Linked DNA regions of Caballeronia sp. LZ062. The protein of the gene in region 2 binds, or shares a complex with, the protein of the main gene of each other region. Links are inferred from orthologs where the notes say so. Each region holds a gene or a part of one and is shown on either strand. Other genes may lie near its edges.

Evidence for each region.
Region 1: the proteins of P9239_RS11385 (region 2) and holA are in contact, whole or in part, in a cryo-EM structure (PDB 8GIZ), measured with the Escherichia coli proteins. The link is inferred for Caballeronia sp. LZ062 from one-to-one orthologs.
Region 3: the proteins of P9239_RS11385 (region 2) and P9239_RS10565 are in contact, whole or in part, in a cryo-EM structure (PDB 8GIZ), measured with the Escherichia coli proteins. The link is inferred for Caballeronia sp. LZ062 from one-to-one orthologs.
Region 4: the proteins of P9239_RS11385 (region 2) and dnaN are in contact, whole or in part, in a cryo-EM structure (PDB 8GIZ), measured with the Escherichia coli proteins. The link is inferred for Caballeronia sp. LZ062 from one-to-one orthologs.

Annotation. Positions count from the first base shown.
Region 1 is NZ_JARTWB010000002.1:186,817-194,272, forward strand. What follows is about bases 2,589-5,560. They hold holA (DNA polymerase III subunit delta), read left to right. Parts: upstream 2,589-3,517; coding sequence 3,518-4,603; downstream 4,604-5,560. Other genes in these bases: leuS (leucine--tRNA ligase), read left to right, coding at 2,589-2,885; lptE (LPS assembly lipoprotein LptE), read left to right, coding at 2,945-3,496; P9239_RS06945 (glutamate-5-semialdehyde dehydrogenase), read left to right, coding at 4,716-5,560. Outside these bases: more of leuS, read left to right, coding at 291-2,588; more of P9239_RS06945, read left to right, coding at 5,561-5,987; P9239_RS06950 (CopD family protein), read left to right, coding at 6,008-6,424; P9239_RS06955 (MurR/RpiR family transcriptional regulator), read right to left, coding at 6,452-7,291. UniProt on the Escherichia coli protein: Part of the beta sliding clamp loading complex, which hydrolyzes ATP to load the beta clamp onto primed DNA to form the DNA replication pre-initiation complex.
Region 2 is NZ_JARTWB010000002.1:1,132,931-1,140,288, reverse strand. Bases 2,057-4,930 are described here. They hold P9239_RS11385 (DNA polymerase III subunit delta'), read left to right. Parts: upstream 2,057-2,907; coding sequence 2,908-3,954; downstream 3,955-4,930. Other genes in these bases: P9239_RS11375 (TatD family hydrolase), read left to right, coding at 4,536-4,930; P9239_RS11380 (N-acetyltransferase family protein), read left to right, coding at 3,986-4,522; tmk (dTMP kinase), read left to right, coding at 2,268-2,888; mltG (endolytic transglycosylase MltG), read left to right, coding at 2,057-2,268. In the rest of the region: P9239_RS11405 (folate-binding protein), read right to left, coding at 1-285; P9239_RS11400 (hypothetical protein), read right to left, coding at 703-1,002; more of mltG, read left to right, coding at 1,258-2,056; more of P9239_RS11375, read left to right, coding at 4,931-5,324; P9239_RS11370 (ankyrin repeat domain-containing protein), read left to right, coding at 5,380-6,144; P9239_RS11365 (Rap1a/Tai family immunity protein), read left to right, coding at 6,230-6,586; otsA (alpha,alpha-trehalose-phosphate synthase (UDP-forming)), read left to right, coding at 6,753-7,358. UniProt on the Escherichia coli protein: Part of the beta sliding clamp loading complex, which hydrolyzes ATP to load the beta clamp onto primed DNA to form the DNA replication pre-initiation complex.
Region 3 is NZ_JARTWB010000002.1:955,933-963,571, forward strand. Bases 1,266-4,420 are described here. They hold P9239_RS10565 (DNA polymerase III subunit gamma/tau), read left to right. Parts: upstream 1,266-1,580; coding sequence 1,581-4,220; downstream 4,221-4,420. Other genes in these bases: P9239_RS10570 (YbaB/EbfC family nucleoid-associated protein), read left to right, coding at 4,346-4,420. In the rest of the region: transcription termination factor Rho, read right to left, coding at 1-453; thioredoxin TrxA, read right to left, coding at 715-1,041; more of P9239_RS10570, read left to right, coding at 4,421-4,672; recombination mediator RecR, read left to right, coding at 4,723-5,319; P9239_RS10580 (DUF1653 domain-containing protein), read left to right, coding at 5,329-5,541; P9239_RS10585 (CaiB/BaiF CoA-transferase family protein), read left to right, coding at 5,641-6,846; P9239_RS10590 (ABC transporter substrate-binding protein), read left to right, coding at 6,940-7,639. UniProt on the Escherichia coli protein: Part of the beta sliding clamp loading complex, which hydrolyzes ATP to load the beta clamp onto primed DNA to form the DNA replication pre-initiation complex.
Region 4 is NZ_JARTWB010000002.1:2,507,599-2,515,065, reverse strand. Bases 1,392-4,374 are described here. They hold dnaN (DNA polymerase III subunit beta), read left to right. Parts: upstream 1,392-2,322; coding sequence 2,323-3,426; downstream 3,427-4,374. Other genes in these bases: gyrB (DNA topoisomerase (ATP-hydrolyzing) subunit B), read left to right, coding at 3,561-4,374; dnaA (chromosomal replication initiator protein DnaA), read left to right, coding at 1,392-2,047. Outside these bases: rpmH (50S ribosomal protein L34), read right to left, coding at 1-56; more of dnaA, read left to right, coding at 482-1,391; more of gyrB, read left to right, coding at 4,375-6,032; P9239_RS17775 (DUF4007 family protein), read left to right, coding at 6,711-7,467. UniProt on the Escherichia coli protein: Confers DNA tethering and processivity to DNA polymerases and other proteins. Acts as a clamp, forming a ring around DNA (a reaction catalyzed by the clamp-loading complex) which diffuses in an ATP-independent manner freely and bidirectionally along dsDNA.

The DNA.
Region 1 (7,456 bases), 950 kb from region 2 along the record:
CGGCTGAATTGCCGGACGCCTGTGGGCCGCGCAGACTTCCAGCAAGTGGCCAGAAAACGCTCGGCTAGCGGCTTTACGAATCCAGGACACGCGGGGAGCGGACGGTATAATCGCCCTTTGCCCGTCCAAGGCGTCCCGCGTCAATCAGAGCAGGCCCGATTCCGCCGTTTCATCCCGCGAGTCGCAGGCCGTTCGACCACGCACCGTCTGGATTCGCCACTGCAGCCAGCGCGGTAACGCCCAACGAAGCTCGCGCCCGTCCACAGCATCAAGCGTAAAGCCATCACACCATGCACGATAAATACGTACCCGCCGACGTCGAATCCGCCGCGCAGAGCACCTGGCGCGCGAACGACGTCTACCGGACGACCGAGACGTCGACTAAGCCCAAGTTCTACTGCGTCTCGATGCTGCCGTATCCGTCGGGCAAGCTGCATATGGGCCACGTGCGCAACTACACGATCAACGACGTGATGTACCGTTATCTGCGCATGAACGGCCACAACACGCTCATGCCGATGGGCTGGGACGCGTTCGGCATGCCCGCCGAAAATGCCGCGATGGCCAACGGCGTGCCGCCCGCCAAGTGGACGTACGACAACATCGCGTACATGAAGAAGCAGATGCAGTCGATGGGTCTTGCCATCGACTGGTCGCGCGAAGTCGCCACGTGCTCGCCCGAGTACTACAAGTGGAACCAGTGGCTGTTCCTCAAGATGCTGGAAAAGGGCATCGCCTACAAGAAGACCGGCACGGTGAACTGGGATCCGGTGGACCAGACGGTGCTCGCGAACGAACAGGTGATCGACGGGCGCGGCTGGCGCTCGGGCGCGCTCGTCGAGAAGCGCGAGATCCCGATGTACTACCTGCGTATTACCGATTACGCGGATCAACTGCTCGACGATCTCGAAGGCCTCGGCTGGCCCGAGCGCGTGAAGATCATGCAGCAGAACTGGATCGGCAAGAGCTTCGGCGTGAACTTCGGCTTCCCGTATGAAATTGACGGCGAAGCGAAGCTGCTGCGCGTCTTCACCACGCGCGCCGATACCATCATGGGCGTGACGTTCGCGGCGATCGCGGCGGAGCATCCGCTTGCCACGCGTCTTGCGCGCGACAACGCCGGTTTGCAGGCGTTCATCGAGGAATGCAAGCGCGGCGGCGTCGCGGAAGCCGACGTCGCCACGATGGAAAAGAAGGGCATGGCGACCGGCTTTTTCGTCACGCATCCGCTGACGGGCGAGAAGGTTGAAGTGTGGATCGGCAATTACGTGCTGATGTCCTACGGCGAAGGCGCCGTGATGGGCGTGCCGGCGCACGACGAACGCGACTTCGCATTCGCGAAGAAATACGACTTGCCGATCAAGCCGGTGATTGCCGTCGAAGGCAAGACGTACTCCACGCAAGCCTGGGAAGAGTGGTACGGCGACAAGACGGCCGGCCGCCTCGTGAACAGCGGCAAGTACGACGGTCTCACCACCGACGAAGCGATCAATGCGATCGCCGCCGACCTGAAGGCGAAAGACTTGGGCGACAAGCAGGTCACGTGTCGTCTGCGCGACTGGGGCATCTCGCGTCAGCGTTACTGGGGCACGCCGATCCCGATCATTCACTGCCCGAGCTGCGGCGACGTGCCGGTGCCGGAGAAGGATCTGCCGGTCGTGCTGCCCGAAGACCTCGTGCCGGACGGCACGGGCAATCCGCTCGCCAAGTCCGAAGCGTTTCTCAACTGCTCGTGCCCGAAGTGCGGTGCGGCAGCGAAGCGAGAAACGGACACCATGGACACGTTCGTCGATTCGTCGTGGTACTTCTCGCGCTATAGCGCGCCGGACGCCGCGACGATGGTCGACGAACGCACCGATTACTGGATGCCGATGGACCAATACATCGGCGGTATCGAGCACGCCATTCTTCACCTGCTGTATTCGCGCTTCTGGACCAAGGTCATGCGCGACATGGGCCTCGTGAAGTTCGGTGAGCCTGCCAAGAATCTGCTCACGCAGGGCATGGTGCTCAACGAGACGTTCTACCGCGAAGACGCGAGCGGCAAGAAGACCTGGTACAACCCGCTCGAAGTGACCGTGTCGCACGACGACAAGGGCCGTCCGACCGGCGCGACGCTTATTGCCGACGGGAAGCCGGTCGTGCTCGGCGGCGTCGAAAAGATGTCGAAATCGAAGAACAACGGTGTCGATCCTCAGACGCTCATCGACCAATACGGCGCGGATACCGCGCGTCTTTTCGTGATGTTCGCGGCGCCGCCGGAGCAATCGCTCGAATGGTCGGGCGCGGGTGTCGAAGGTGCGAGCCGCTTCCTGCGCCGCGTGTGGCACTTCGCGCACGACAACGCAGAGGCACTGCGCCAGCATCGCAAGCTCGACGCATCCAAATTGGGCGATACGGATCGCGCGCTGCGCCGCGAAATTTACACCGTGCTGAAGCAAGCCGATTTCGACTACGGCCGCCTGCAATACAACACGGTCGTCTCGGCCGCGATGAAGATGCTCAACGCGCTCGACAGCGCGAAGAACGCGGGCGAAGGCGTGCTGAACGAAACCTTCGGCGTGCTGCTGCGCGTGCTGTATCCGGTCGTTCCGCACATCACGTTCCAGTTGTGGTCGGAACTGGGCTATGCCGACGAATCCGGCCCGTTGCTCGACGCGCCGTGGCCGAAGGTTGACGAAGCCGCCCTCGAGCAGTCGGAAATCGAACTGGTGCTGCAAGTGAACGGCAAGGTGCGGGGGGCGTTGACCGTGGCGAAGGACGCATCGCGCGAAGCGATCGAGCAAGCGGCTCTCGCGCACGAAATGTTCGAAAAATTCTCGGAAGGCCGCGCGCCGAAGAAGATCGTGGTGGTGCCGGGGCGTCTCGTCAACGTGGTGGTCTGATGGCCAAAACCTGTGAATTCGATGTGCGCGTGAAAGCCGTTGAGAAAGGCGCGGCGAGCGTGAGCCGGCGCTCGTTTCTCGCGCTGCTCGGCGGCGCGGTCGCACTGTCCGCGTGCGGCTTCCAGTTGCGCGGCCAGCAGGACTACGCCTTCAAACGCCTCGCAATCAACGGCGGCGCGCCGCAGATGGTCGGGCGGCTCGAACGCATGGTGCAGGGCGGAAGCGATACCGTTATCGTGAAGGCCTCGGAGAAGCCGGACGCGACGCTCTTTCTCAACGAAGGACAGGGTGTCACCACGCTCAGTCTTAATTCTGAAGGCGTGATCCAGGAATACGAACTCGTCTATAACCTGGGCTACACGCTCGTCGGTGCGGATGGTGTCGTGCTAATTCCGCCAAGCACCATTGCGCTGAATCGTGCGATGACCTACAGCAACCAGTACACGCTCGGAAAGTCGCAGGAAGCTACGCTGCTCTTCAACGACATGCGCAACGACGCCGTGGATCAGCTGACGCGCCGTCTGGCGGTCGTGCGTTCGCTGCATCCGACGCCGGCGGAGCAAACGCCGGGCATCGCGCCGCGGGCCCCGCTGCCCACGCCGCCGCTGTAACGCGCCGCGCGACCGGTCATCATGCAGCTGAAGCTCGACGCGCTCGAAGCGCACCTCGCCAAAGGCCTGAAGGCGCTGTACGTCGTGTATGGCGACGAGCATCTGCTCGCGCAGGAAGCGTGCGACCGCATCCGGGCCGCCGCACGTGCGGGCGGCTTCACGGATCGCACGGTGTTCACGGTCGAGCGCGGGTTCGACTGGAGCGCGCTCATCGGCGCGACGCAGTCGATGTCGCTCTTCGGCGACCGTCAACTGATCGAATTGCGCATTCCGACGGGCAAGCCGGGCAAGGAGGGCGGCGAGGCGCTGAAGACGCTCGCCGTTGCCGACAACCCGGACGTCGTCACGCTGGTCACGCTGCCGCGCCTCGATTCCGCGACGCAGAAGTCCGCGTGGTTCACGGCGCTCGCCGGTGCGGGCGTCGCGCTGAAGGTCGATCCGGTCGACCGCGCGCAATTGCCGATGTGGGTCGGCCAGCGGCTCGCGCAGCAGGGGCAGCGAGTCGCGCCGGGCGAAGAGGGGCGGCGCGCGCTCGTCTTCATCGCGGAACGTGTCGAGGGCAATCTGCTTGCCGCGCATCAGGAAATTCAGAAGCTCGGGCTGCTCTATCCGCAAGGCGTGCTCACATTCGAGCAGATTCAAGATGCAGTGCTGAACGTCGCCCGCTATGACGTCTTCAAGCTGAACGAGGCGATGCTGACGGGAGACGTCGGCCGTCTTTCCCGCATGCTGGACGGCCTCAAAGGCGAAGGCGAAGCGGCCGTGCTCGTGCTGTGGGCGCTCGTGGACGAAGTGCGCACGCTGTTGCGCATCAAGCGCGGCGTGACGTCGGGCAAGCCGCTCGCCACGCTGCTGCGCGAGAACCGCGTGTGGGGACCGCGCGAGCGGTTGATCGGCCCGGCGCTTTCCCGTGTGACCGAAGACGTGCTCGAACGCGCGCTCGCGCTCGCGGCGCGGCTGGATCGGCAGGTCAAAGGGCTCTCGGGTCGTTCCGGCAGCGCCGGCGCGCGCGGCAGCGAGCCGCCGCCCGATCCGTGGGCGGGCATGTTCGAGCTGGCGATGGCCGTGGCGCAGGGCGCATCGCCGCCGCCGCGACCGCGTCGCTGACACGCGCCACGGCTTAGAATGACTCTTCGCGCGTCCCGGTATCCACAGAGCCGCGTGCGCCCCTCAGCTTACTGATGCCGCCCTTTCGCAACCGGCATACGGAATGATCCAGATGAACATCGACCAGTACATGACCGACCTCGGCCGCCGCGCGCGCGTGGCGTCACGCGCGATGGCGCGGGCGTCGACGGCGGCGAAAAACGCGGCGCTCGTCGCGGTGGCGAACGCGATCGAACGGGAGCGCGACGCGCTCAAGGCCGCGAACGCGCGCGATCTGGAGAGAGCCCGCGAGAAGGGTCACGACGCGGCGTTTATCGACCGTCTGACGCTTTCGGACAAGGCGCTCGGCACGATGGTCGAAGGTTTGCGGCAAGTCGCTGCGCTGGCCGATCCGATCGGTGAGATCAGCGGGCTCAAGTTTCGTCCGACGGGCATCCAGGTCGGGCAGATGCGCGTGCCGCTCGGCGTGATCGGCATCATCTACGAGTCGCGGCCGAATGTGACCATCGACGCCGCCGCGCTCTGCCTCAAGTCAGGCAACGCGACAATTCTGCGCGGCGGTTCCGAGGCGCTCGAATGCAACACCGCGCTGGCGAAGCTGATCGGCGAGGGATTGCAAGCAGCCGGACTGCCGCAGGACGCGGTGCAGGTCGTGGAGACGGCGGACCGCGCGGCGGTCGGCAAGCTCATCACCATGACCGAGTTCGTCGACGTGATCGTCCCGCGCGGCGGTAAGAGCCTGATCGCGCGGCTGATGGAAGAATCGCGCGTGCCGATGATCAAGCATCTCGACGGTATCTGCCACGTGTACGTGGATGACCGCGCCGATCTCGCGAAAGCGGCGGCGATCTGCGACAACGCGAAGACGCATCGTTACGGCACCTGCAACACGATGGAAACGCTGCTCGTCGCGCGTCAACTCGCTGACGCCGCGCTGCCCATGCTCGCGCGTGCCTTCCAGGCGAAAGACGTCGAACTGCGTGTGGACGCGGCGGCGCGCAAGGTGCTCGAAGCCGCGCAAATCGGCGCGCTCGTGGATGCCACCGACGAAGACTGGAGCACCGAGTACCTCGCGCCGGTTCTCGCTGTGAAGGTCGTCGAAGGACTGGACGAAGCCATCGACCATATCAACACTTACGGCTCGCATCATACGGACGCCATCGTCACCGAAGACCATGATCGCGCCATGCGTTTCCTGCGCGAAGTCGACTCGGCAAGCGTGATGGTCAACGCATCGACGCGCTTTGCCGATGGTTTCGAGTTCGGCTTGGGCGCGGAAATCGGCATTTCGAACGACAAACTCCACGCGCGCGGACCCGTCGGGCTGGAAGGGCTGACCTCGCTCAAGTACGTCGTGCTCGGTCACGGTGAAGTGCGTCAATAAGAACGAATCAAAGACGAATAATGCTCTGGATCAAGTCGCTGCATATCGTGCTGGTCGCCTCGTGGTTCGCGGGGCTGTTCTATCTGCCGCGCATCTACGTGAATCTGGCGATGGAAAAGGACCCTGCAGCCACCGCGCGTCTCTTGCTCATGGCGCGCAAGCTCTTCCGCTTCATGACGTTCATCGCGGTGCCAGCGCTCGCGTGCGGGCTGTGGTTGTGGCTCGATGTCGGCATCGGGCGTGGCCAGGGCTGGCTGCACGCGAAGCTCGGCATCGTCGCGTTGCTGATCGTGTATCACGCGTATTGCGGCGTTTTGCTGCGCACGTTCGAACGCGGTGAGAACACGCGCTCGGACAAGTGGTACCGCATGTATAACGAGCTGCCGGTGCTCGGGCTGCTCGGCGCGACGCTGCTCGTCGTCATCAAGCCCTTCTGAGACCGGCTTCGTGGGCCGGACCTCGGCTCACGTTCCCACTCTGCGCCGCTCCAGCACGTCCTTCGCTTCGGCCAGCTTTTCCGCCAGATCCGGCCCGCGCGCCAGCGCCAATCCCACCGCCAGAATGTCGCCGATCGCGAGATGCGAGACGCGCGATGTCATCGGCGAAAAAATGTCCGTGTCTTCATCGACGTTCGCGAAAAGGCCGACGCTTGCCAGTCTCGCGAGCGGCGAATTGCCGTGCGTGATCGCGATGACCTTCGCCCCGCCATTCAGCGCCGACTTGCAGGCGTCGAGGATATCTTTCGTGCGTCCGGTGTTCGATATCGCGACGACCACGTCGCCCGGTCCGAGCAGCGCCGCGGACGTCGTGTATGTGTGCGGGTCGGCATATGCGACGGACGGCACGCCGAGCCGGAAGAACTTGTGCTGCATGTCGAGCGCGGCGATGCCCGAGCCGCCTGCGCCGTAAAACTCGATGCGCCGCGCATCCGCAAGAATCGCGATGGCCGCCGCGACGCTGTGCGACGACAAACTATTGCGCACCGCGATGAGGGCGCCGATGGTGCGGTCCAGCACCTTCGCCGCGACGCCGGCGGCGGGCTCGTCGCTCCGAACGTCGCGGTAGACCGTGGGCACGTCCGCCGCGACGCTTTGCGCGAGACGTATCTTGAATTCACGGAAGCCGGAAAAGCCGAGCGCCTGACAGAAGCGCGCGATGGTCGGCTGGCTGACGCCAGCCCGGGCGGCAAAGTCGGTCATCGAAAGGTCCAGGACTTCGCGTGGCGCTTCCAGCACATAATCGGCGAGCTTGCGCTCGGACGGGCGCAACTGCTCGCGCATTGCTTCGACTTGGGACAGCAACATCGGAAAACTCGCTTATGCTGGAAATTTGCCTGCGACTATAGCCGATGACCGGCCTTGTACAAATACTACATATTACCGAGGCGATTTATCAGGGATTTCCCTTGGATGTAGACAGCGGAAGGCATGGAGTTACGCGTCCGCTGAATACAAGGCTGCGTCGGCCGC
Region 2 (7,358 bases):
CACGGGCGCCTGAATGTCCTGCGAGATCAAGAGACGCACGGCGTCGGCTGTACGCCACATCAGGAACGAGCCGAGCAGCCGGCCCTTCGCGGAGCAATAGCCCGCGAGGCGCGCGGTGGAGGCATCGAGATGCTGGACGTCGTTCGTGAGCTGGTTATGCAGAAAGGCGACTGCGTCTTCGCCTTTCACGTCGATCACGCCGAACTGCGTGAGCGGCATGTGGACGCCCGCGGTCCGGAGGGCTTCGAAATCGGCGGCGGGAAGGGTACTGGTCTCGGAATTCATAAGGACGATGTGTCGATGCTAGGGACGCGGCCGGTACATCCGGCCCAGCGCAGGTGGGCAGGTCATTATATGGGTCTTGGGCGGGGCGTGTTTTTGCGGGTCGAAGGGCGCGCGGCAGGGAAGGATGATTCGCCCGGTGCAGTCTTCTACGGTGAGCGCAGCCGTAAGGCTCGGCGCTTGGCGAGAACTTGACGAGAATCTTGACGAAAAAGCGCGTCGGCAGTGCGCTCGATTCGTGACGATCAACGGCGCGAGCCACTGAACCGGTGCGCAGCAGAACCCGCCGAGGTTGTGCCGGATGCGGTGGCCTCTCGATGACCCCAGCGCAATCGACGACGCAGCCGAACGCCGGCGTCGCGGCTGCGCGTCGCCGGGCGAGTCCGCTCCGGCAACGCGCTCGATGCCAGCTACTGTTGCTTATTGCGCAGCCGGCGACCTAACGCTCGGCGTGGCGAGCGTGTTGTTGCTCGGGGGCGGGGTGCTGGTCGCCGTACCGTTCGTGGCACTCGGCAGGCCCGAGTTCGGCGCGCCGCCGGACGTGCCGCTGCCGGAGTTGGTCGCGCCCGGCGAGCCGTAGCCGCCGCTTGTCGCGCCGTTGACCTGATTGGCCGGACTGGCGGTGCTGCCGGTCGAGCCACCGCCCGCCTGCGCGAACGCGCCGCCGGACAGCGTCAGTGCGGCGACCGCCGCGATCAATGTGCTCATTGCCTTGCTCATGATCTCTTCCTCCTTGTTCGTTCTCCACAAATGAAGGGCAGACGCTCATCGCCTGCTTATTGAATGGGTCGCAAGTGCCGTGCCGCATTCGCCCGGTCGTTCGAGGCCCGCGCCCGGCTCTGCTATGACCGAAGCATGGCCACATCTATACAATACGGGTCGAAATCGGCCGAACGGCTGCTAAAAGGGAGAGCCGCACGCTGATCCGGTCGCGCGCTCGTCTCCGTCATTACTTCACTACTGCCTCTATTCGTCGTGTCTTTCCTGAAGAAATGCGTCGTGGCCGCGCTGCTCGCCGCGATACTCGCAGCGGCCGTCGCGGGCGGCGTCTACTACTGGGCCAATCGGCCGATGCCGCTTTCCCCCGCCGAACTCGATGTCACCATCAAGCCTCATAGCAGCCTGCGCAGCGTGAGCGCCCAGTTGAATCGCGGCGGCGTGCCTGTCGAGCCCGAGCTCTTCGTGCTGATGACGCGCGTGCTCGGCCTGTCGGCGCAGCTCAAATCCGGCAATTACGCGTTCAAAAGCGGCATCACGCCATACGAGGTGCTGCAAAAAATCGCGCGCGGCGACGTGAACGAATACGTGGCGACGGTCATCGAAGGGTGGACGCTGCAGAAAATGCGCAGCGAACTGGACGGCAACCCGGCGCTCACGCACGACACGGCCGGCATGAGCGATATCGACTTGCTGAAAGCCATCGGCGCGACGGAAGCGGACAAGCCGTCGGCCGAAGGACTCTTTTTCCCCGACACCTATCTCTTCGACAAGGGCACGAGCGACCTCGCCGTCTACAAGCGGGCGTACCGCACGATGCAAAAGCGCCTGGCGGAAGCGTGGGCGACGCGCGCGCCGAATCTGCCGTACAAGACGCCTTACGAGGCGCTGATCATGGCGTCGATCGTCGAGAAGGAGACGGGGCGGGCCTCCGACCGGCCGCTCGTGGCCGCCGTGTTCGCGAACCGGCTGCGCATCGGCATGCCGCTCCAGACGGACCCGAGCGTGATCTACGGGCTCGGCGCGACGTATGAAGGCCATCTGAAGAAAAAGGACCTGCAGACGGACACTCCGTACAATACCTACACGCGCATGGGCCTGCCGCCGACGCCGATCGCGCTGCCGGGCGTGGCCGCGCTCAGCGCCACGCTGAACCCCGCGCCGAGCAGCGCGCTGTATTTCGTGGCGCGCGGCGACGGCAGCAGCATCTTTTCCGACAATCTGGGCGACCACAACAAGGCCGTCGACAAGTACATCCGGGGTCAATGATGGCGCGCGGCACATTCATCACGTTCGAAGGCATCGACGGCGCGGGCAAGACCACGCATCTCGACTGGTTCCGCCAGCAACTGGAAGAGAAGATCGCGGGTAGCGGCCGCCATGTCGTGATGACGCGGGAACCCGGCGGCACCGCGCTCGGCGAAACGCTGCGCGGCATGCTGCTGAATCAGCCGATGGACCTGGAAACCGAGGCGCTTCTGATGTTCGCGGCGCGCCGCGAGCATCTCGCGCAGGTGATCGAACCGGCGCTCGCGCGCGGCGACTGGGTGCTGTCCGACCGCTTCTCGGATGCGACGTTCGCCTATCAGGGCGGCGGGCGCGGTCTGCCGCGCGACAAGCTGGAGGCGCTGGAGCGGTGGGTGCAGGGCGGTTTTCATCCGGATCTCACTGTGCTCTTCGACGTGCCGACCGAGACCGCGAGCGACCGCCGCTCGGCCGCGCGCGCGCCGGACAAGTTCGAAAGCGAGTCGGACGCGTTCTTCGAGCGCACGCGTGCCGAATATCTGCGCCGCGCGGCGGAATCGCCGGAGCGCTTCGTCATCGTCGATTCCACCCAGCCCATCGGCGCGATCCGCGAGCGTCTGAAAGACGTGATCGCGGGCCTCTGATTCTCACGACACTCGAGCGATGATCTACCCCTGGCAAACCGACGACTGGCAACGCCTGCAGCAACTGCGCGCGCACTGGCCGCACGCGCTCCTGCTGCACGGAGAGGCGGGCATCGGCAAGTTGCAGTTCGCGCAGCATCTCGCGCAGGGTCTGTTGTGCGAGACGCCCGCCGGCAACGGCGAACCGTGCGGCACGTGCCGCGCGTGCCTGTGGTTCTCGCAAGGCAATCACCCTGATTTCCGCGCCGTGCTGCCCGAGGCGCTCGCCGCGCTCGCCGCGCTGCCAGGATCGGCCGCGGCGGACGACGCATCGGCTGAAAAAGCCGACGATGGCGAAGGCAAGAAATCGCGCGCGCCCAGCAAGGAGATCAAGATCGAGCAGGTGCGCGCGCTGCTGGACTTCTGCGGCGTCGGCTCGCATCGCGGGGGCTTGCGCGTCGTGCTGCTGTATCCCGCCGAGGCGCTCAATGTCGCGGCGTCGAACGCGCTTTTGAAGACGCTCGAAGAGCCGCCGTCGGGCGTCGTGTTTCTGCTCGTGTCGGCGAGAATAGACCGGCTCTTGCCGACCATCATCAGCCGCTGCCGCCAATGGCCGATGAGCCTGCCCGACGCCGATGCGGCGCGTGCCTGGCTCGCGTCGCAAGGCGTGGACGATGCCGCCAGCCTGCTTGCCGAAGCGGGCGGCGCGCCGCTCACGGCGCTTGCTCTCGCGCACGATGAAAACCGCGCGCTGCGCGATTTCACGCTTGCACAGCTTGCCGCAGGCCCGAACTGCGACGCGTTCGCGTGCGGCGAAAACCTGCAGAAGCTGCCGGTGCCGATGGTTCTCGGCTGGCTGCAACGCTGGCTCTACGACGTGCTCGCACAGCGCACCGCCGGCCGGCCGCGCTATTTCCCCGGCGCGGCCAAGGCGCTCGCGCGCTGCGCGCAAAGCGCCGATCCCGCCGCGCTCGCCCGTTGCATCAAGGCCGTCACGCGCCAGCGCGCGGTGGAGAACCATCCGCTGAACGCGCGGCTCGTTTTCGAAGAACTGTTTCTCGCGTATCGCGGGATCTTCACCGCCTGATCCTTTGTTCGATTCCGAAACGCTACCACCCATGAGTCTCACGTATCGCGACGCCACCCTCGACGATCTGCCCGCCATCGTCGCCATCTACAATTCGACGATCGCCTCGCGGCAAGTCACTGCGGACCTCGATCCGGTCAGCGTCGAAAGCCGTCTCGCGTGGTTCCGTTCGCACGGCCCGGACGCGCGCCCGCTGTGGGTGGTGGAAGAGGGCGGCTCGGTGATTGCGTGGCTGAGTTTTTCGGATTTCTACGGCCGTCCGGCGTATGCGCGCACGGTCGAAGTCAGCATTTATCTGGACGAGCGCGCGCGTGGCAAGGGTCTCGGCAAGCAGCTGCTGCGCGAGGCACTCGATAAAGCGCCGTCGCTGAAGGTCGACACTGTCCTTGGCTTCGTCTTCGGCCACAACGAGCCGAGCATGAGGCTTTTCGCGAGCTTCGGCTTCGAAGCATGGGGCACGCTGCCGCGCGTCGCGGTGCTGGACGGCGTGGAGCGCGATCTCGTCATTCTCGGCTTGCGGCTGGAAGGCGCACCGCAACGAAAAAACGGCCTGAGTCAGAACCAGTAGCAAGGAGCACGGGATGTTCGTCGATTCGCACTGTCACATCAATTTCGAAGGCCTGGCCGATCGTCTGCCGGACGTGCTCGACAAGATGCGCGCGCACGCCGTCACACACGCGCTATGCGTGTCGGTGGATCTGGAGACGCTGCCCTCGGTGCTCGATATCGCCGAGCGATGCGAGAACGTGTACGCGTCGGTCGGCGTGCATCCGGACCACGAGGACGCAAAAGAGCCGAGCGTCGCGGAACTTGTCGAACTGGCGGCGCATCCGAAAGTCTGCGCGATTGGCGAGACGGGACTCGACTACTATCGGCTCGAAGGCCGCAGCATCGCCAACATGGAATGGCAGCGCGAGCGGTTTCGCACGCATATCCGCGCCGCGCACGCGACGGGCAAGCCGCTCATCATCCATACGCGGTCGTCGTCGGAAGACACGCTGCGCATCATGGAAGAGGAGCGCGCGAGCGTGCCGGGCGGCGTGATGCACTGCTTCACCGAGCCGTGGAACGTAGCCGAAGCGGCGCTTGCGCAAAACTTCTTCATCTCGCTCTCCGGCATCGTCACGTTCAAGAAGGCGACGGACGTGCAGGACGTGGCGCGGCGCGTTCCGCTCGACCGTCTGCTGATCGAAACCGACTCGCCGTATCTCGCGCCGGTGCCGTATCGCGGCAAGCCGAATGAACCTGCGTACGTGAGTTATGTCGGACGTTTCATCGCGCAATTGCGCGAAGAGACGGACGAGACGGTCGCGCAGGCCACGACCGAGAATTTCTTCCGGCTTTTCAAGATCGCGCGCGCGGCTGCCTGAGCACTGCCGGGCAAGCGGCGCGATTCATCGTTTCATGGCAATTCGAAGGTCCACTATGAACAATTCCCCGATGCTTTCCACTCAGTCCGCGATGACTGCAAACACGCAACCGGCCGCTTTGCGGGCGGGCAGGCGCGCGGCCGTGCGCGGACTTTTCGCCGGCGCGCTCGTCGCGGCATGCGCGTTCGCGCAGCCGGTCTGGGCCGCTTCCGTGGACTCGCTCATCAAGGCTGTCAAGTTCGACGACGTGTCCGAAGTCAAGAAGCAGCTCGCGCAGGGCGCAGACCCGAACACGGTCGATAACACTGGCGCGCCGCTCCTCGTGATCGCCGCGCGCGAGAAGTCCGACAAGGTCGGCCAGCTACTCGCCGACAATCAGAACACGGACCTCGAAAAGCTGGATTCCGCCGGCGAAAACGCCATGATGCTCGCGGCGCTCAACGGCGACGCCACGTTCGTGAATCTGCTGATCGCGAAAGACGCCGAAGTGAACAAGAAGGGCTGGACGCCACTGCACTACGCGGCGACCAACGGTCATGACGACATCGTGAAGATTCTGCTCGACCACTCCGCCTATATCGACGCCGGTTCGCCGAACGGCACGACGCCGCTCATGATGGCCGCGCGCGGCGGTCATCTGTCGACGTGCAAGCTGCTGCTCGACCAGGGCGCGGATTTGCGGGTGAAAAATCAGATCGGCATGACCGCCGTGGATTTCGCGCGGAAGTACAACGAGAAAGACGTCGCCGAGGGCTTGCAGGCGCGCCTCGACGCGATGCAAGGCGGCGCTGCTCAAAGCGGCGCAAATGGGTCAAAATAGCACCGCCACGCCTGAAACCGGGCGAGCGCGGTCAGGCGCGGCCGCCTCGCTCCAATACGCCGCCGCTCAACACAAAAGGAAGACCATGCTGCGGGAAATCGCCATCGCCTGTGCTCTTGCGACGCCCGTGTGCGCGTTCGCATTCACCGGCAACGATCTCAACAAGCTCTGTATCAAAACCGATCCGAACTCGCGTACCGCGTGCGCCGCCTATATTGAAGGCGCGGCCGACGGCGTCTATAACACGATAGAAGCCATCGGCGGCACGACCGGGCCGCAGGTCGGCCAGTACTTCTGTCTGCCGGCCGACGTGAAGCCGCAACAACTGACGGACGCGGTGCGCAAGTACATCGCGGACAATCCCGACAAGGCGAATTTCAACGCCACCACGATGGTGTCGCTCGGGCTCGGCAAGGCGTTTCCCTGCAAGGCGGAACGCTGAAACGCCCGTCGAGGCGCGCCGTGACACGGTCGCGGCACGCTTCGATACACCTCTTGACGACGGCTTCGGTGATGCCGCACGGCGCGGAAACCCGCACGCCGTTTGCTAGTCGAACTTCCGACAGCGATTTCTGCATATCACACAAAAAACGCAAGAGGAACGTCTTATGAGCCGTCTCGTCGTCGTATCCAACAGGGTCGCCACGCCCACTGAAACCAAAGGCTCGGCCGGCGGACTCGCCGTCGGCGTGTTCGGCGCGCTGAAGGACAGCGGCGGCGTCTGGTTCGGCTGGAGCGGGGACGTCGTGAGCGAAGGCGTCGCGAATCAAGGCCCGACGCTCGAGCAGGACGGCGCAGTGACGTTCGCGACCGTCGGCTTGCCGAAGAAGGACTACGACCAGTACTACCGCGGCTTTTCGAACGCGATGCTGTGGCCCGTTTTCCACTATCGCAACGATCTGGCCGTCTACGACCGCGACGAATACGCCGGCTACCGGCGCGTGAATTCCTGGCTCGCGCACAAGCTCATCAAGCTGCTGGAGCCGGACGACGTCATCTGGGTTCACGACTATCACCTGATTCCGTTCGCCGAGGCGCTGCGCAGCGCGGGCATCACGAATCGCATTGGCTTCTTTCTGCACATTCCGTTTCCGTCGCCGCAGATTCTGCTCAACATCCCGCCGCATGAGGAACTGGTGCGGTCGCTGTGCTGCTATGACGTCGTCGGCTTTCAGACCGAAGGCGACCAGATCGCGTTTCACGACTACATCGTC
Region 3 (7,639 bases), 180 kb from region 2 along the record:
CATTTCGCGTTCGAGCGGCAGCGGCTTATTCGGATGCAGCGGCGTGAGGTTCTCGAACATGATCTTGTGTTTCGAGGCCTCGGGCGGCTGCCCGTTGACTTTGTCGACCTTCACCAGCGCGAAATAGCGCTCGCCGTCTTTCGGCGTGCGCACTTCGCCTTCGATGGTGTCGCCGGTATGCAGATTGAAACGGCGAATCTGCGACGGGCTGATATAGATATCGTCCGTACTCGCGAGATACGAAGTCTCGGGCGAGCGCAGAAACCCGAAGCCGTCGGGCAGCACTTCGAGCGTGCCGTCGCCGAAAATCGTGTCGCCAGCCTTGGCGCGCTTTTTAAGAATCGCGAACATCAATTCCTGCTTGCGCAGGCGGTTCGCGTTTTCGATCTCCAGGCCATTGGCCATCTCGATCAGTGCAGACACGTGCTGAGACTTGAGCTCGGATAAATGCATACGGATTTCCCGCCGGGGAGAAGAGGTGCGACAGAAAGATATGGGAGAAGAGGTGAGCGGAACCGCTCTAGGACTTAATACTTCTTGAAGTCTTGTGATTCTAGCATAGCACACGCCGCACGGGCCTCGGATAGGCCGGGGACGGGGCTTTTCGGCCGATGTTGTCGTGCGACAACATCGGCTCACGCGCTTTTCATTCGTATTGCGTGAAGGCGCGCGCGAAGCGGACGCCGATGAGGCCGACGCCCGCCTGTGGTGCAGTTACAGGTTGCTGTCGAGAAACGCGGTGAGTTGCGACTTCGACAAGGCGCCGACCTTCTGCGCCGCGACCGCGCCGTTCTTGAAGAGAATCAGCGTGGGAATGCCGCGCACGCCGAACTTGACCGGCGTGGACTGGTGTTCGTCCACATTGATCTTCGCGATCTGCAGGCGATCGCCGTAATCCTTCGCGACTTCGTCGAGGATCGGGGCAATCATCTTGCACGGACCGCACCATTCGGCCCAGAAGTCGAGCAGGACAGGTTTATCCGACTTGACGACGTCTTGTTCGAAAGAAGCGTCGCTGATGTGCTTGATTGATTCGCTCATTGTCTGAATACCTCTATTGATTCGAGGCCCGCGTTTGAATGCTCGCCACGATACACCAAAACTGGAAAGGATTTCGCCGCTTAACTTGCCGCTCGAAGGTCCGCCGCCGCGCGCCGGTTCGGGCATGAGCACGCACGGTCACGGCTAAGTCACATGCCATCTTAGCCTACTTTGCTATCCGTTGCCCGTGCCCGATAGCAGCGATCTGAGGGCGAAAGTACGAAGCGCAAGTGCACCGCGAGCGTGCTTCGTTGCGAGCCTTCCGGGCGGCGCACCCTGCGTGATACAATTCGTCGTGACGGGCCTCCTCGCATGGTGGCGCGGTCAACCTGGTCAGGTCGGGAACGAAGCAGCCACAGCCGCTTTCCACCAGTGCCGAGGGTCGGGCTCGTCACCTTCCGCTTTTCTGTTTGTCTTCTTCCTCCAGCATTTCCCCCGTTATTTCCTGTTATTTTCGGTGCGGCGACAGCCTCGCTGAACGCTTGCCGCGTACCGCTCTCGCGCGTTTGCCACAAGTCGTTGCTGATACAATTTCGCGCATGACCTATCAAGTTCTCGCACGCAAATGGCGGCCGAAATCGTTCGAGTCGCTCGTCGGCCAGGAGCATGTCGTTCGTGCGCTCACGCACGCGCTCGACGGCGGCCGGCTGCATCACGCCTATCTGTTCACGGGCACGCGCGGCGTCGGCAAGACGACGCTTTCGCGAATCTTCGCGAAGGCGCTCAATTGCGAGACCGGCGTGAGTTCGAAGCCGTGCGGCGTGTGCCGTGCGTGCCGGGAAATCGACGAAGGCCGCTTTGTCGACTACGTAGAGATGGATGCGGCGAGCAATCGCGGTGTCGATGAAATGGCGGCGCTGCTGGAGCGCGCCGTGTATGCGCCCGTCGACGCGCGCTTCAAGGTCTATATGATCGACGAAGTGCACATGCTCACTAACCACGCCTTCAACGCCATGCTGAAGACGCTGGAAGAGCCGCCGCCGCATGTGAAATTCATACTCGCCACGACCGACCCGCAGAAGATTCCGGTCACGGTGCTCTCGCGCTGCCTTCAGTTCAACCTGAAGCAGATGCCGGCGGGGCATATCGTGTCGCATCTGGAGCACATTCTCGGCGAAGAGCGCATCGCGTTCGAACCGCAGGCGCTGCGGCTCTTGTCGCGCGCGGCGGACGGCAGCATGCGGGACGCGCTCTCGCTGACCGATCAGGCTATCGCCTATTCCGCCAATCAGGTGACCGAGGAAGCCGTGCGCGGCATGCTCGGCGCGCTCGATCAGAGCTACCTGATCCGGCTGATCGACGCGCTCGCCGCCGGCGATGGTGCAAGCGTGCTTGCCATCGCGGACGAAATGGCGCTGCGCAGCCTGTCGTTCTCGACCGCGCTGCAGGATCTCGCGAGCTTGCTGCATCGCATTGCGTGGGCGCAATTCGCGCCGTCGTCGGTGCTCGACGAGTGGCCCGAAGCCGAAGATATTCGCCGCTTTGCCGACATGCTATCCGCGGAGCACGTGCAACTGTTCTATCAGATCGCCACCGTGGGCCGCAGCGAACTCGGCCTGGCTCCGGACGAATACGCCGGCTTCACGATGACGCTTCTGCGCATGCTTGCGTTCGAGCCCGCGGGCGGGCCGGGCGGCGGAGGCGGTGGCCTCGCGGTGAACGCGCCGCAAGCGAGCAAGCCTCAGCGCAGCGCTGCGCTCGCCGGTTCGATGGCCGAGCGCGCGGTGGCGCCCGCGCCGGTCGCCGGGAAGGCGGCGGGGCGGGTGTCTGCGACGACGGACGAGCCGCAGACGCAGGTCCGTGAGCGAAGCGTTGCTTCGACGGCATCCGCATCGCCTGCATCAAGTGACGGCGACGAAGCATCCGCGACGAACGTCGAACGCCCGGGTGCGTCGCGCGTTTCGGCGACTCGGCCAGAAGGCGATGTCGCCGATGCGGGCAACGCATCGCCAGCCGCGTCACTCGCGTCGGCGGCTCGCTTGGACGACAACGCTGCGGAAGTGGGCAACGCATCGCCAGTCGCGTCGCTTGTGTCGGCGGCTCGCCTCGAAGACAACGCTCAGGAAACAGGCAACGCATCGCCAGTCGCGTCGCTAATCTCCGCGGATCGGCCGGAAGCGGAAGCCGAGAAGGCGCGCAATGCGCCGCCCGCCGCGCCGCTCGTTTCGGCGACGCGGTCAGAAGATAAACCGGCCGACGCAGCCAACGCGCCACCAGCCGCGCCCGCGCCGCTTTCCGCCGCCGCGCGGCAAACGGTGGACGCCGCCGCTTCGCCCGAAACCGCAGCGCCGACGCCCGCGCCTTCCCGCGCCGGAAGCGGAGCCAGCGCCGCGCTCGAAGTGCTGCGCAGTGCAGGCATGCGGCTGTCGTCGGATCGTCCGGGGCGCGGGGTATCGGCGGCGGGGCAGGCGAGCGCGCCGGCTGCTGCGCCCAAGCCCGTCGCCAAGCCCGCTGTGAAAGTCCAGGTTCCGGAGCCGCGCCGCCCGGTGGCTCAAGCGGCATCCGCGTCGGCACCGGCGTCGGCACCCGCAGCCACGCCCGAGCTTCAGGCCAAAGCCGCAGCGAAAGTCGTTCCGCCGTGGGAGGACATGCCGCCGGACGACTACGCGCCGGCATCGCCGGAAGATGCGTATTTCATGCCCGACGACGGTTACATGCCTGCGTTCGACAGCGGTCTCGACGACATGGGCTTCGGCAGCGAACCCGCGCCGAAGCCCGCGCCGAGAATCGACACCGCGCCGCTGCCGCCCGCCGTCCCGCTCGATGCGCTCGGCGTCGCGGTCGAATGGCCGGCGCTCGCCGCCGACTTGCCGCTCAAGGGCGTGGCGTATCAACTCGCGTTCAACAGCGAACTGACCGCGTGCGACGCCGGTTCCGTCACGCTCACCGTCGCGGTGCCGATGTACACGGACGCCGCCCACGTCGCGAAGCTCAAGGGCGCGCTCGCCGAAAAGCTCGGCCGCGCCGTCGAAGTCAATGTCAGCGTCGGGCCCGCGCGCCGCACCGCCGCCGCGCTGGATGCTGCCGAACGTGCGAAGAAGCAGCAGGAGGCCGAGCAGGAAATCCAGCGCGATCCGTTCGTACAGTCGCTCATCCGCGATTTCGGCGCGAGCATTGTGCAGGGTTCGGTCAGGCCGCTGGCCGCACCGGGCGGACATACGCCGGGCGCGTCCGCTTGACCGGCGCGGTACAGTAAGCCGCAAGACACGCCGCATTCGCGGCTTCGTTATTCCGAACGCACCGCTGCACGTCGCGGTGCGTTCGCCGCCATCCGCATATCCGCTTTTCAGGAAGGAGCCGCACCATGATGAAGAACCAACTCGCCGGGCTGATGAAACAAGCCCAGCAGATGCAGGAAAACATGAAGAAGATGCAGGACCAGCTCGCGCTGATCGAGGTCGAGGGCCAGTCGGGCGCCGGACTCGTGAAAGTGACGATGACCTGCAAGAACGACGTAAAGCGCGTTCAGATCGACCCGAGCCTGCTCGCGGACGACAAGGACATGCTCGAAGACCTGGTCGCCGCCGCGTTCAATGACGCCGTGCGCAAGGCCGAAGTCACCACGCAAGAGAAGATGAGCGGCATGACCGCCGGCATGCCGATGCCGCCCGGCTTCAAGCTGCCGTTCTAATCGCGCGCGCCGAAGCGAATTCGGCGCGCTTCGATGTCAACGAAGGACACATGAAACAACCTTCCGCCTTGTCGGCGCTGGTCGAGGCGCTGCGCGCGCTGCCCGGCGTCGGCCCGAAATCGGCGCAGCGCATGGCGTATCACCTGATGCAGCACGACCGCGCGGGCGCCGAAAAGCTCGGTCAGTCGCTCTTGTTCGCAACCGAGCATTTGCGCCACTGCGAGAAGTGCAACACCTTCACCGAGGCTGCGATCTGCGAAGTCTGCCTCGACGAAGAGCGCGATGCGTCTTTGCTGTGCGTCGTTGAGACACCGGCCGACCAGATCATGCTGGAGCAGACGCTCACGTATCGCGGGCTCTACTTCGTGCTGATGGGCAGGCTGAGTCCGCTCGACGGCATCGGGCCGAAGGAGATTCACTTCGAGCGCCTGATCAACCGCGCGCTGGATGGCGTCGTGCAAGAAGTCGTGCTCGCGACGAACTTCACGAACGAAGGCGAAGCTACTGCGCATTACCTCGCGCAGACGCTCAAGTCCAAAGGATTGAAGGTGACGCGGCTCGCGCGCGGCGTGCCGGTGGGCGGCGAACTCGAATATGTCGATGCGGGCACCATCGCGCGCGCGATGCTCGATCGGCGCTCCGTATAAGGAATGTCCATGACAGAAACCGAAGCTCTCGCGCTCGCCACGCATCGTCACTACAAGGGCGGGCTGTATCGCGTGATCGGCGTGGCGCGTCACTCGGAAACCGAGGAAGCGATGACGGTTTATGAACATCTCTGGCCGCACGAGCGCGGCCTGTGGGTGCGGCCGACTGCGATGTTCGACGAGACGCTCGAGGACGGCACGCCGCGTTTTGAGCCGCTGTGAAGTCCCGCGCGATCGTCCGCGTGACCCGAACATAGAACAAATGGAACGGCGCTTCATGCAAGCCGATTCCGAACGATGAGCCGAGACAAGGAGACGAGAATGACCGCAACGACCGGGCCGCTCGCCGGCGTCAAGGTGCTGGAACTGGGCACGCTCATCGCGGGACCGTTCGCGGCGCGCTTCATGGGCGAGTTCGGCGCGGACGTCATCAAGATAGAAGACCCGAACGGCGGCGATCCGCTGCGCAAGTGGCGCAAGCTGTATCCGGAGGTCGGCGGCACGTCCTTGTGGTGGGCGGTTCAGGCGCGCAACAAGAAGTCCGTGACCGTGAACTTGAAAGCCGAGCAAGGCAAGGAGATCGTCCGGCGGCTCGCGAAAGAAGCGGACATCGTCATCGAAAACTTCCGGCCCGGTCTGCTCGAGAAGCTCGGTCTCGGCTACGACACGCTGTCCGCCGAGAATCCCGGCCTCGTGATGGTGCGGCTCTCAGGTTACGGCCAGACCGGGCCGTATCGCGACCGTCCGGGCTTCGGCGCGATTGCCGAATCGATGGGCGGCCTGCGGCACATCACCGGCTATCCGGACTTGCCGCCGCCGCGCATCGGCATTTCCATCGGCGATTCGATTGCCGCGCTGCACGGCGTGATCGGCGCGCTGATGGCGCTGCATCATCGGCAAGTGAACGGCGGCAAAGGGCAGGTGGTCGATGTCGCGCTCTACGAAGCCGTCTTCAACATGATGGAGAGCGTGGTGCCCGAATACGGCGTCTATGGTCTCGTGCGCGAGCGCACGGGCGCGTCGCTGCCGGGCATCGTGCCGTCGAACACGTATCCGTGCCGCGACGGCAGCGTCGTCATCGGCGGCAATAGCGATCCCATTTTCAAGCGGCTGATGACGGCCATCGACCGCGCCGATCTCGCGAACGATCCCGCGCTCGCCTCGAACGACGGCCGCGTGCCGCGCACGCAGGAAATCGACGAAGCCATCGCCGCGTGGCTTTCGACGCGTAGCATCGACGAGGCGCTCGCCGTGCTCAATGCGGCCGACGTGCCGGCCGGGCGCATCTACAGCGTCGCTGACATGTTCACCGACCCGCAGTACATCGCGCGTCAAATGCTGCAACGCTTCCCGTGGCAGGACGGCCGCGAGATCACGCTGCCCAATGTCACGCCGAAGCTCTCGGAAACGCCCGGCGAGACGCGCTGGCTCGGCCCGCAACTCGGTGAACACACCGATGAAGTCCTTAAAACGCTCGGGTATCATCCTGACGATATCGCGCGACTGCGGGCGGCGAAGGTGATCTGAGCGATACGCGTCACCCGGCCAGCAGCGCAGACCAAAAAAACAAGTGACCGGAGCGCGTTCGACGCGACATCCGGCCGACAGGAGACAACAACGATGAAACGCAGGACGTTCATCGCGAGCGGCGCCGTGCTCGCGGGTAGCGCAGTGACGGGCATGCCGCTCGCGTTCGCGCAAGGCAAGCCTGAACAGACGAAGGTGTCGATTGCCGTCGGCGGCAAGAACCTCTTCTACTATCTGCCGCTCACCATCGCGGAGCGCCGCAACTACTTCAAGGACGAAGGGCTCGATATCGAGATCGCCGACTTCGCGGGCGGCGCGAAGGCGTTGCAGGCGGCGGTCGGCGGCAGCGCAGACGTGGTGTCCGGCGCGTTCGAGCACACGCTGCTGCTGCAAGCCAAGAACCAGTATTTCCGCGAATTCGTGCTGCAAGGGCGCGCGCCGCAGATCGTGCTCGCCGTTTCGAAGAAGGCGATGCCGAACTACAAGTCCGTCGCGGACCTGAAAGGCAAGAAGATCGGCGTGACGGCGCCGGGTTCGTCTACGTCGATCATGGCGAGCTTCGTGCTCGCGAAGGCCGGTCTCAAGGCGACGGACGTGTCCTTCATCGGCGTGGGTGCGGGAGCGGGCGCGATTGCCGCGCTGGAGTCCGGCCAGATCGACGCGATGGCGAACCTCGATCCCGTGATGACAAAGCTCGATCGCGCGGGCGAGATTCGCATCGTCTCGGACACGCGCACGCTCGCGGATACGCGCACTGTGTTCGGCGGCAACATGCCCGCGGGGTGTCTCTACG
Region 4 (7,467 bases), 1.4 Mb from region 2 along the record:
CGGAAGCCATGGGTGCGCTTGCGGCGCGTCACGGAAGGTTGGTAAGTACGTTTCATGGTGCTCTCACTTGAGTTGAATGACCGCGCGGGCTTGGCTCCAGTGTGGTCACTGCAAGCACGATGGCCGGAGGTTCAGGAATTCTGTTTTCGCGGAACCCGCTATTTAAACCGTTTTCCTATTGACCGTCAATAGTTTAGCGTCCCGCGACGCTGCAACGCGCTTCTTTCGCCCCTGTTCGGCGCGGTGATTTGACCCTGTGGATAACTCGCGCGCCGCGAGGGTTTGGCGTTAGAATCTCGCCTTACTCCCAAATATCCGCCCGCTGCTTCGGCCCGCCGTTCGCCCGCAAACCCTTGCGGCGTAAGCCTCCGGAGCATACCTGCTTGGCTGTGCCGGGACTTGCCGACGCATCGGAGGTAATTGGACGCGTTCGGCAAGCATGGCCGCAGGTCGCGCGCAGCAACCATAACGACCGCACTCGATGAACGATTTCTGGGAACACTGTTCCGCACTGCTGGAGCGCGAGCTCACGCCTCAGCAGTACGTCACGTGGATCAAGCCGCTGACCCCGGTCGACTTCGATGCCGACGCGAGCACGCTGCGCATCGCCGCGCCGAACCGCTTCAAGCTCGACTGGGTGAAGAGCCAGTTTTCCGGACGCATCGCCGATGTGGCGCGCGAGTTCTTCAGCGCGCCCATCGACGTGCAATTCGTTCTCGATCCGAAAGCGACCGCCCGCAGCGCGGTCGGCGCGCCGAGCGCCGCGCCGCGCGTGAGCGTCACGCCGCCGCGTCCGCCCGCGCCGTCCGCCGCCCCGGCCGCGCCTTCGGTCGTCGCACACGCAAACGCGACCGCGCACGTCAACGCGCTCGCCGCCGAAGCGGCGCAGCAGGCGCAGGCCACGCAGGAAGATCACGTCGATCTCGACCTCCCGAGTCTCGATGCCAACGAAGCGGCCGCGGGCCGGCGCACGTGGCGGCCGGGCGGCGCGCCATCGGCGGGCGGTGAGAACGATTCCGCCTACGAACGCTCGAAACTCAACCCCGTGCTCACGTTCGACAACTTCGTGACCGGCAAGGCGAATCAGCTCGCCCGCGCGGCTGCGATTCAGGTCGCGGACAATCCGGGCATCTCGTACAACCCGCTCTTTCTATATGGCGGCGTGGGCCTCGGCAAGACGCACCTGATTCACGCCATCGGCAATCAACTGCTGATCGACAAAGCCGGCGCGCGCATCCGCTACATTCACGCGGAGCAGTACGTGTCGGACGTGGTGAAGGCGTATCAGCGCAAGGCGTTCGACGACTTCAAGCGTTACTACCACTCGCTCGATCTGCTGCTGATCGACGATATCCAGTTCTTCTCCGGCAAATCGCGCACGCAGGAAGAATTCTTCTACGCGTTCGAGGCGCTCGTCGCGAACAAGGCGCAGGTCATCATCACGAGCGACACGTATCCGAAGGAAATCTCCGGCATCGACGATCGCCTGATCTCGCGCTTCGACTCGGGTTTGACGGTCGCCATCGAGCCGCCCGAACTGGAAATGCGCGTTGCCATTCTGATGCGCAAGGCGATTTCGGAAGGCGTGAGTCTGTCGGAAGACGTGGCGTTCTTCGTCGCGAAGCATTTGCGCTCGAACGTGCGCGAGCTGGAAGGCGCGCTGCGCAAGATCCTCGCGTACTCCAAGTTCCATGGCCGCGACATCACCATCGAGCTGACTAAAGAAGCGCTTAAAGACCTGCTGACGGTGCAGAACCGGCAAATCTCGGTCGAGAACATTCAGAAGACGGTCGCGGATTTCTACAACATCAAGGTCGCCGACATGTATTCGAAGAAGCGGCCGGCCAACATCGCGCGTCCGCGTCAGATCGCCATGTATCTGGCGAAGGAGCTGACGCAGAAAAGCCTGCCCGAAATCGGCGAACTGTTCGGCGGCCGCGACCACACGACCGTGCTGCACGCGGTGCGCAAGATTGCCGCCGAGCGCGGCAACGACGCACAGCTCAACCACGAACTCCACGTGCTGGAACAGACGCTCAAGGGCTGACGAGAGTCGCCGGCCGGCGCACAGCGGCAAGCGTCGATTGTTGCGCGTGCGGGCCTGTTTATTGGCGAAAACGCCCCCAATTTTTCGGGAGCCGTGCTGTTTTCAGGCACAATACAGGTTTGCCGTCCGCTGGCCTGGACGGTTCTGAAGCGCAAGCTTTCGCGAGTGACCGGCGGGGGGCCGGCAACGCGTGTTACGAGGTTGTCCGGCGGGCGAACGGTGGCGCTACGGTGGCGAACCGCCCGGACAGGCCGTCACATCAATGAAGGAACTCTATGCAACTGGTCAAGACCGAACGAGATAATCTTCTAAGGCCGCTGCAAACCGTGAGCGGTATCGTAGAACGCCGCCATACGTTGCCTATCCTCGCCAATCTGCTCATCACCAAGAACGGCGCGGACGTGTCGTTCCTTTCGACGGACCTCGAACTCCAGATCACCACGCGCGCCGACTTCGGCGTCGGCGGCGATCAGGTCGCCACTACCGTCGCCGCGCGCAAGCTGCTCGACATTCTGCGCGCCATGCCCGTTGGCGAAGTCGCGCTCGACCTTTCCGACAAGCGCCTCACCGTGCGCTCCGGCAAGAGCCGCTTCAATCTGCAGACGCTCGCCGCCGACGAGTTCCCCACGGTCAACCAGGCTACTGACTTCGGCGCGAGCCTTTCGGTTCCGCAAAAGACGTTCCGCCAGTTGCTCGGCATGGTGTATTTCGCAATGGCCCAGCAGGACATCCGCTACTACCTGAACGGCATGCTGCTGGTAGTGGACGGCGATCAGCTGATGGCGGTCGCCACCGACGGGCACCGCCTCGCGTTCTCTTCCATGAAGATCGAAGGCGCGTTTCCGCGTCAGGAAGTCATCATCCCGCGCAAGACCATTCTCGAATTGCAGCGCCTGCTTGAAGACATCGACGACACGCTGAAGATCGACATCGCCGCGACGCAGGTGAAGTTCACGTTCGGTCAGGTGGAACTGGTGTCCAAGCTCGTCGAAGGCAAGTTCCCCGACTTCCAGCGCGTGATTCCGAAGTCGCACAAGAACACGTTCGAGATCGGCCGCGAAGAGTTGCAGCGTTCCCTCCAGCGCGCGGCCATTCTCACGTCCGACAAGTTCAAGGGCGTGCGCTGCCTCGTCGAACCGGGCCAGCTCAAGATCATGTCCACGAACGCGGACCAGGAAGAAGCGCAGGAAGAACTCGAAATCGCGTATCAGGGCGATACCGTCGATATCGGATTCAACGTCACGTATCTGCTCGACGTGCTCGCGAATCTGAAGGTCGACACGCTCCAGGTGGCGCTCGGCGACGCGAATTCCAGCGCGCTGATCACCGTTCCGGAGAACGAGGAATTCAAATACGTGGTGATGCCGATGCGCATCTGACGCGTACGACACCGAAGACACTCCAAGGGGCGACGCGCCCCTTTGGCGTTTTTAAGGTGTTTTGAAAAGTTCGAGCATTTACGAGCAGTTATCGAAGCAGTGTCGAAGCAGTGACGCAGAACCGGAAGAAATCCATGACTGAAAACACACATTCGCAACCCGACAACAGCTACGGCGCATCCTCCATTCAGATCCTCGAAGGTCTGGAGGCCGTGCGCAAGCGTCCGGGCATGTATATCGGCGATACGTCGGATGGCACCGGTCTGCATCACCTCGTCTTCGAAGTGCTGGACAACTCCATCGACGAGGCGCTCGCCGGCTACTGCGACGACATTCACGTGACGATTCACGCGGACAACTCCATCTCCGTGACGGACAACGGCCGCGGCGTGCCGACCGGCCTGAAGCGCGACGACAAGCACGACCCGAAGCGCAGCGCCGCCGAGATCGTGATGACGGAGCTGCACGCGGGCGGCAAGTTCGACCAGAACAGCTACAAGGTGTCGGGCGGCCTGCACGGCGTGGGCGTCTCGTGCGTGAACGCGCTGTCCGAATGGCTGCGCCTCACCGTGCGCCGCGACGGCAAGAAGCACTTCATGGAATTCGCGCGCGGCGTGGTGCAGAACCGCGAGATCGTCGAGGAAGACGGCGTGCAGTACTCGCCGATGCCCGTCGTCGGCGACACCGAAAAGCGCGGCACAGAAGTCCACTTCCTCGCCGATGCGACGATCTTCGGCAATGTCGAATTCCACTACGACATTCTCGCCAAGCGCATGCGCGAACTGTCCTTCCTGAACAACGGCGTGCGTATCCGCCTGACGGACCTGCGCACCGGCAAGGAAGACGACTTCGCGTTCGCGGGCGGTGTGAAAGGCTTTGTCGAGTACATCAACAAGCAGAAGCAGGTGCTGCATCCGACCGTGTTCCACGCGACCGGCGAGCGCGAGAACGTGACCGTGGAAGTGGCCATGCAGTGGAACGACAGCTTCAATGAAAGCGTGCTCTGCTTCACGAACAACATTCCGCAGCGCGACGGCGGCACGCACCTGACCGGCCTGCGCGCGGCGATGACGCGCGTCATCAACAAGTACATCACGGACAACGACATCGCCAAGAAGGCGAAGGTGGAAACCACCGGCGACGACATGCGCGAAGGCTTGTCGTGCGTGCTCTCGGTGAAGGTGCCGGAGCCGAAGTTCAGCTCGCAGACGAAGGACAAGCTGGTGTCGTCGGAAGTGCGCGCGCCGGTCGAGGAAATCGTCGCGAAGGCGCTCGAAGATTATCTGCAAGAAACGCCGAGCGACGCGAAGATCATCACGAGCAAGATCGTCGATGCGGCGCGTGCGCGCGACGCGGCCCGCAAGGCGCGCGAGATGACGCGCCGCAAGGGCGTGCTCGACGGCATCGGGCTGCCGGGCAAGCTCGCGGATTGCCAGGAGAAGGACCCGGCGAAGTCGGAAATCTATATCGTCGAGGGCGACTCGGCGGGCGGATCAGCCAAGCAGGGCCGCGACCGCAAGTTCCAGGCGATTCTTCCGCTGCGCGGCAAGGTGCTGAACGTGGAGAAGGCGCGCTTCGACAAGCTGATCTCGTCGGAGCAGATCGTGACGCTCGTGACGGCGCTTGGCTGCGGCATCGGCAAGGACGATTACAACCTCGACAAGCTGCGTTATCACCGCATCATCATCATGACGGATGCGGACGTGGACGGCGCGCACATCCGCACGCTCTTGCTGACGTTCTTCTACCGGCAGATGCCGGAGATCGTCGAGCGCGGGTATATCTACATCGCGCAGCCGCCGCTCTACAAGATCAAGGCGGGCAAGGACGAACGGTATATGAAGGACGCGCACGAGCTGAACCAGCACATGCTGAAGCTCGCGCTGCAAGGTTCGGAACTGATTCCGAGCGAAGGCGCGGACCCGATTTCGGGCGATGCGCTCGGCGAACTCGCGCGTGCGTATCTGCTGGCGCAGGCGGTGGTGGATCGCATCAGCCGCATTTACGACGCGGCGGCGCTCGAAGCCGTGATGGACGGCGTCGTGATCGATCTGTCGACGGAAGAAGCGGCGGCTGCATCGGCGAAGGCGCTGGAAGCGCGGCTGCGCGCCGATCCGCTGAAGCCCGAGGTCACGGTCGAGCCGGCGTATGACCCGGTTCGCGAAGTGCGCTCGCTGCATATCAAGCGGCGTCATCACGGCAACGTGAAGGTTTCCGTGTTCGACGAAGACCTGCAACTGACCGCTGACTACAAGCAGCTGGTTTCGACGGCCGATACGTTCAAGGGATTGATCGGCGAAGGCGCGTTGATCAAGCGCGGCGAGCGGTCGATGGCCGTGTCGGACTTCAAGAGCGCGATGAAATGGCTGATCGCTGACGCCGAACGCAACGTGTCGAAGCAACGTTATAAGGGCCTCGGCGAGATGAACCCCGAGCAGCTTTGGGAAACGACGATGGACCCGAACGTGCGGCGTTTGCTGCGCGTGCAGATCGAAGACGCGATCGCGGCGGATGGCATCTTCACGACGCTCATGGGCGATGATGTCGAGCCGCGTCGGGCGTTTATCGAGAGCAATGCGTTGCGGGCGGGGAATATTGATGTTTGAGGGGAGATGTAGATAGACGCATAACCTGAGAAAAACAAACCCATAAGTTGAGAAACTTATGGGTTTGTTTTGTTAGTAGTCTGCGCCTATAGAGCGAGTTAGCTGTGTGAGACACAATGCTTTTCGCGCCATAGTCCTCAAATCGCAGAATCCGCAAAGTCGCTGATAGTGACAGATGCTTAGACACGGCTCGCGTCGGCCCATTTTCCATATGACGGTGAACCCGAAACAGCCGCACGGCATCATCCTTGTAATTAGGACAGACGCTCGGTCGGGTCGCGCTACTAATATCGTACGGAATGTCAGCCGCCAACGCCGCCAACGCAAGCGCAGATTTTGATACAGAGTCCCGCATCATCATCTTTCCAGCAAACTCATTGGACTATTACGCATTAAATTCTCAAAATTTCACAATGCGAGCAACGATATATCTGCGATACCAAATAGGAATAGAGAGTCCTTGGCGTTCGGTCGGACGAACTGTCGCGGCATCTTTTTCAACTGAAGGTGAGGCGGAGAAATCGGTGATTTTCACCGATAACGGAGCTGATTCGCAGGAAAAACGGTAATATTCGTTCCCATAAGTGCGGAACTGCGCGCTCTCGGTGCTGGTATCCGGAAGGGGTGCGTAAGTGAGCACTTGCGCGACATGCGCGTCACACATCATTCGAACAGCATATGGAATTTACTGCGGAACGATTTTCGGGTCATGAATCGTTTGTCTGCCGCTATGGCTGGTTGCGTAAGGTTTTCGATGCCGTCAACGCCTCGCCTGAGATATTAAAGAAGGACGCTGAAGCTACGGAGCGGTTAGGTATCGGCCGCAACATGGTTAGGTCACTACAGTTCTGGGGGGAAGCTACAGGCGTTATTCAAGTAGCGCGTGGGGACGGCAAAGGCCATGTTGCTGGGCCAACGGGTCGACTCCTCTTCAACGATGGAGGATGGGACCCTTTCCTCGAAAAGCCCGAATCGCTCTGGCTTCTTCACTGGTGGCTTTCCGCAAATGCCAACATAGCTGCTTGGAACGTCGTTTTTGGCGATGTCTCTATGGCCCGCTTTGAGAAAGCCGATGTCGTTGCAAAATTGACCCAGCGTGGTGCTGGCAACGCACGCGCGCTTGCCCAGTCAACTGTTGAGCAGCACACCTCGATTTTCCTGCAGAGCTACGTGCGGACAAACGAGTCAACTGACGACAGTCTGTGGTGCCCGCTGCAAGACCTGAAGCTAGTCCGACCGGTACCAAGCAGGACAGGCGCGACAATCTATGACTCTTCCGTTGCATCACCAATTGGCCTCAGCGTGCGAGTGTTTACTGCCGCGTTAGCTCACTTTTTTCGCATGCAATCGTCAAAGCGGAAGTCCCTGCCGATGCATGAGCTCGCACTGGCGAAACTGAGTCCCGGCGCAATCTTTCGACTCGATGAACCCCGTC